DNA from 2 places in the Cupriavidus necator N-1 genome. Region 1 is predicted to be linked to the other one. Evidence: predicted binding sites of a transcription regulator. Region 1 holds the regulator's gene; the other holds the start of a gene.
What was found. The regulator NrdR, encoded in region 1, represses ribonucleotide reductase genes. The targets are predictions, from matches to a motif close to CACNANATNTNGTG.
Positions count from the first base shown of each region.

Region 2: the regulator NrdR is predicted to act here: its motif matches at 1,780-1,793, upstream of CNE_RS15470 (ribonucleoside-diphosphate reductase subunit alpha).

Region 1 is NC_015726.1:2,838,803-2,841,196, forward strand. It holds gene glyA (serine hydroxymethyltransferase) at 1-915, shown strand, start outside; gene nrdR (transcriptional regulator NrdR) at 1,071-1,538, shown strand; gene pilV (type IV pilus modification protein PilV) at 1,670-2,299, shown strand; gene CNE_RS13345 (PilW family protein) at 2,301-2,394, shown strand, end outside.
Region 2 is NC_015726.1:3,302,180-3,304,573, forward strand. It holds gene CNE_RS15470 (ribonucleoside-diphosphate reductase subunit alpha) at 1-1,556, opposite strand, end outside; gene ampD (1,6-anhydro-N-acetylmuramyl-L-alanine amidase AmpD) at 2,050-2,394, opposite strand, start outside.

The sequences.
Region 1 (2,394 bases):
AAGCCGGGCGACACCATCATGGGCATGAGCCTGGCCGAAGGCGGCCACCTGACCCACGGCATGGCCCTGAACATGAGCGGCAAGTGGTTCAACGTGGTCAGCTACGGCCTGAACGCCCAGGAAGACATCGATTACGATGCGCTGGAAAAGCTGGCGCAAGAGAAGAAGCCCAAGCTGATCATCGCCGGCGCCTCGGCCTTCGCGCTGCGCATCGACTTCGAGCGCATCAGCAAGGTGGCCAAGTCGATCGGCGCCTACTTCATGGTCGACATGGCCCACTACGCCGGCCTGATCGCCGCGGGCGTCTACCCGAACCCGGTGCCGCACGCCGACTTCGTCACCACCACCACGCACAAGAGCCTGCGCGGCCCGCGCGGCGGCGTGATCCTGATGAAGGCCGAGCACGAGAAGGCCATCAACTCGGCGATCTTCCCCGGCATCCAGGGCGGCCCGCTGATGCACGTGATCGCCGGCAAGGCGGTCGCGTTCAAGGAAGCGCTGACGCCTGAGTTCAAGGCCTACCAGCAGCAAGTGGTGAAGAACGCCGCCGTGCTGGCCGAGACCCTGATCGCGCGCGGCCTGCGCATTGTCTCGGGCCGTACCGAAAGCCACGTGATGCTGGTCGACCTGCGCGCCAAGAACATCACCGGCAAGGAAGCCGAGCGCATCCTGGGCGAGGCGCATATCACCGTCAACAAGAACGCCATCCCCAACGATCCGGAAAAGCCGTTCGTGACCTCGGGCATCCGCCTGGGCTCGCCGGCCATGACCACGCGCGGCTTCAAGGAAGAAGAAGCCCGCATCGTCGGCAACCTGATCGCCGATGTGCTGGACAACCCGCACGACGCCGCCAACATCGCCAGCGTGCGCGAGCAGGCGGCAGCCCTGACCAAGCGTTTCCCGGTCTACGGCTGATGCATCGAGGCCGCCCATGCGGGTTCGCATGAGCGGCCGGCAGCTCCGCAAGCCGGCGCCCCGGGGCACCGGCTTGCGGGCCTCGCCAACCCGCCCCGCCACCGCAGAACGACAACACGGACAAGGCGACGGGGTTCAACTGAAGGTGGTCCGGCATGAAATGCCCCTTTTGCGGTCATTCCAATACCCAGGTACTCGACACGCGCATGTCGGAAGACGGCGATGCCGTGCGCCGGCGCCGCCGCTGCGAAGCCTGCGACCGCCGCTTCACCACCTATGAGCGGATCGAGCTGTTCTTCCCCGCCATCGTCAAGAAAAACGGCTCGCGCGTCGACTACACCCGCGCCAAGCTGAAGGATTCCATGCGCCTGGCGCTGCGCAAGCGCCCGGTCTCGGCCGAAGCCATCGACGAAGCCATCACCCGTATCGAAGAAAAACTGCTGGCCCTGGGCGAAAAGGAAATCCCCAGCAGCCAGGTCGGCGAGCTGGTGATGCGCGAATTGCGCAAGCTCGACAAGATTGCGTATATCCGCTTTGCTTCGGTGTACCGGAGCTTTGAGGACGTGTCGGAATTCCGCGACGTGCTGGATGAATTTGCGGCGTCCACCCCCCGGAAGGGGTAGTAAAAGTAACAAAATCGTTGTTTAATCCCCGTTGCATTTCCGCAAGGCCCGCTGTCGCATATTAAAAGGGCCCGGATTGCAGACCAAAAAAAGAAGTTAACGAAGTCGGACGTCTTTTGACGGGGGTCAGAATGGGTCAACGCTGCCGCGGGGCAGCCGGCTTTGCCATGCTCGAAGCATTGGTGGCAATTGTCGTTCTGGCGGTTGGCGTGCTCGGCGTCGCCAGCCTGCTGCTGAATTCATCCCGCTTCACGCAACAAGCTTCCTACGACACCACTGCCATGCAGCTGGCCACCGAGATGGCCGAGCGCATGCGTGCCAATCCTGCCGTCTCGCAAACCGGCGCGGCGGCGGAAGCCATCACCCCGAACCGCTACTTCATCGACACCGCCACCGGGCAGCCACCCGCGCTCACGGCAGCAAACAGCCCGTACGCGATCGCCTGCTCGGGCACGGCGGCCGGGTGCGCGCAGCAACTGGCGGATTTCGATGTCGCCGAGTTCTGGGAGCGTGTCAGCACAGGCCTGCCTGGCGGACGCGCCGTGATTTGCCGGGACATGGTTGCGTACGACCAGACCACCGGCTTCTCATGGGGATGCACGCCATCGGCCACTGGCCGCCCGGACGACGCACCGATTGTCATCAAGATCGGATGGATCTCGCGGCTTGCCGCCAAAACCGTCGCGGCACGGGTCGACATGTCCGACATGGGCACGCGCCCCCAGGTGGTCATCGTGGCCACGCAGGGTACGGTGAACTGACATGCGGAACGCCAGGACGTATCTCAACCCCGGCCGGCATCGTCAGCTGGGGCTGTCGCTGGTGGAGCTGATGGTAGCGATGACGCTGAGCCTGC
Region 2 (2,394 bases), 460 kb from region 1:
TTGCCGACCTTGTCGTGCAGGTCCGGGCAGGTGGCGGGCGAGAAAAGGGTCCATTCGCCGGCTTCCATCACGCGCTTCATGAACAGGTCCGGAATCCAGTTGGCCGTGTTCATGTCGTGGGTGCGGCGGCGGTCGTCGCCGGTGTTCTTGCGCAGTTCCAGGAATTCTTCGATGTCCAGGTGCCACGTTTCCAGGTAGGCGCAGACGGCGCCCTTGCGCTTGCCGCCCTGGTTCACCGCCACGGCGGTGTCGTTGACCACCTTCAGGAACGGCACCACGCCTTGCGACTTGCCGTTGGTGCCCTTGATGTGCGAGCCCAGTGCGCGCACGTTGGTCCAGTCATTGCCCAGGCCGCCGGCGAACTTGGACAGCAGCGCGTTTTCCTTCAGCGCTTCATAGATGCCTTCCAGGTCGTCCGAGACGGTGGTCAGGTAGCACGACGACAGCTGCGAGCGGCGGGTGCCGGAGTTGAACAGGGTCGGCGTGGACGACATGAAGTCGAACGACGACAGCAGCTGGTAGAACTCGATGGCGCGCGCTTCACGGTCCTTCTCGTTCAGCGCCAGGCCCATGGCCACGCGCATGAAGAAGGCTTGCGGCATTTCGATGCGGGTTTCATCGATATGCAGGAAGTAGCGGTCGTACAGGGTCTGCAGGCCCAGGTAGTTGAACTGGAAGTCGCGGCCGGCGTCCAGCGCCGCGCCCAGGCGGGCCAGGTCGTAGGTGGCCAGTTGCTCGTCCAGCAGTTCGGCTTGAATGCCGCGGGCGATGAACTTGGGGAAGTACTCGGCGTAGCGGCTGGACATCTCGGCCTGGGTCACTTCGGTGCCCAGGATTTCCTTGCGGATGGTGTGCAGCAGGATACGGGCGGTGACCTGGCTGTAGTCCGGGTCCTTTTCGATCAGGGTACGCGCGGCCAGGATGGCGGAGTCGTACACCTGCGTCATCGGTACGCCGTCGTACAGGTTCTTCAGGGTTTCCTTCAGGATCGGCTCGGCGCTCACTGCATTGCCAAGGCCGCTGCAGGCATTGTCGATCAGGGCGTGCAGCGCGGCGATGTCCAGCACGTGCGTGACGCCGCCATCGGTCACGTTGACCGAGATGCCGCCTTCCTGCACGCGGGCCACGGCCTGGGCGTTGGCCTGGGCGCGCTCGTCCTTGCGCTTCTCGCGGTACAGCACATAGGCGCGGGCCACTTCATGCTCGCCCGAGCGCATCAGCGCCAGTTCCACGTGGTCCTGCACGTCTTCGATATGGATGGCGCCGCCGTTGGGGCGGCTGCGCACCAGTGCGCGCACGACGTTGTCAGTCAGTTGCTCGACGATCTCGCGCACACGCGCGGACGCAGCGCCCTGCCCGCCGTTCACGGCGAGGAAGGCCTTGGTCATGGCAACGGCGATCTTGGACGGCTCGAAAGCCACCACGGCGCCGTTGCGTCGAATGATCTTGTGATCCGGGTAGTTCGTATTGGCGGCGTTGGCGGGGGTCTGCTGCGCGGTCGGTGCAATACCGGCGGCGGCGCCACCCGTGGTGATTTCGTTCTGGGCCGTTTGCATGAGAACTCCTGTTTTTACCCTGGAAATAAGAGACAAAAGAGTCCCTGGCGAAATGCGGCGAAAAGAACGTCCCTCCCGGCGTGAAGTCAGGGCGGACAGACTGCCTTTACGTGAACATTTCGCCAGGGACTCTTGTGATTCGCTGGCCTTAGCGGGCGGTTTCGAGACGATGCACGAACTTCGTGATCCCTGACTCGCCCTTGGGCCGGCTCCCCGGTTTGACTACTAGATATAGTGTGTGACGCGTGAAACTGGGCTAAGTATAGTGAAACGAATCCGAATGACCAGTCTTGACAAGCGCTATTTCGGAGGCGGTTGCGCCGATGCGGCAGCGCCACATGCCCGCAAGCCTAATACTCGCAAGGGTTTTCGCCAGACCGTTCGCAACTGCACATTTCACAAAAATTTTTTTGATTGTTGCGAGGTTGCGATAGCCCCACCCCGAGGTAGGGCATGTGCGCCGGAACGGGGCGTACGGGGATGGGGAATGACGTTAAGAATTCGTCACCTGGCCAGCCGCGCCAGGGCACTGGTAGGGCAACATGCCCGGCGCCACGCCCGCCTGCCTGGCGAAGCGCGCCCAGTCGAAATGCGGGCCGGGATCGGTCTTGCGCCCCGGGGCGATGTCGCTGTGGCCGGCAATCGCGCGCACCGGGTAGGCGACCAGCAGCGCGGGCACCAGCGCGGCCACGGTGTCGTACTGGGCCAGGGTGAACGGCAGGTCGTCGCAGCCCTCGATCTCGATGCCGATGGAAAAATCGTTGCAGCGGGCGCGGCCGAAGAAGTCTGACTGCCCGGCGTGCCAGGCCCGCTGCGTGCACGGGACGAACTGCACCAG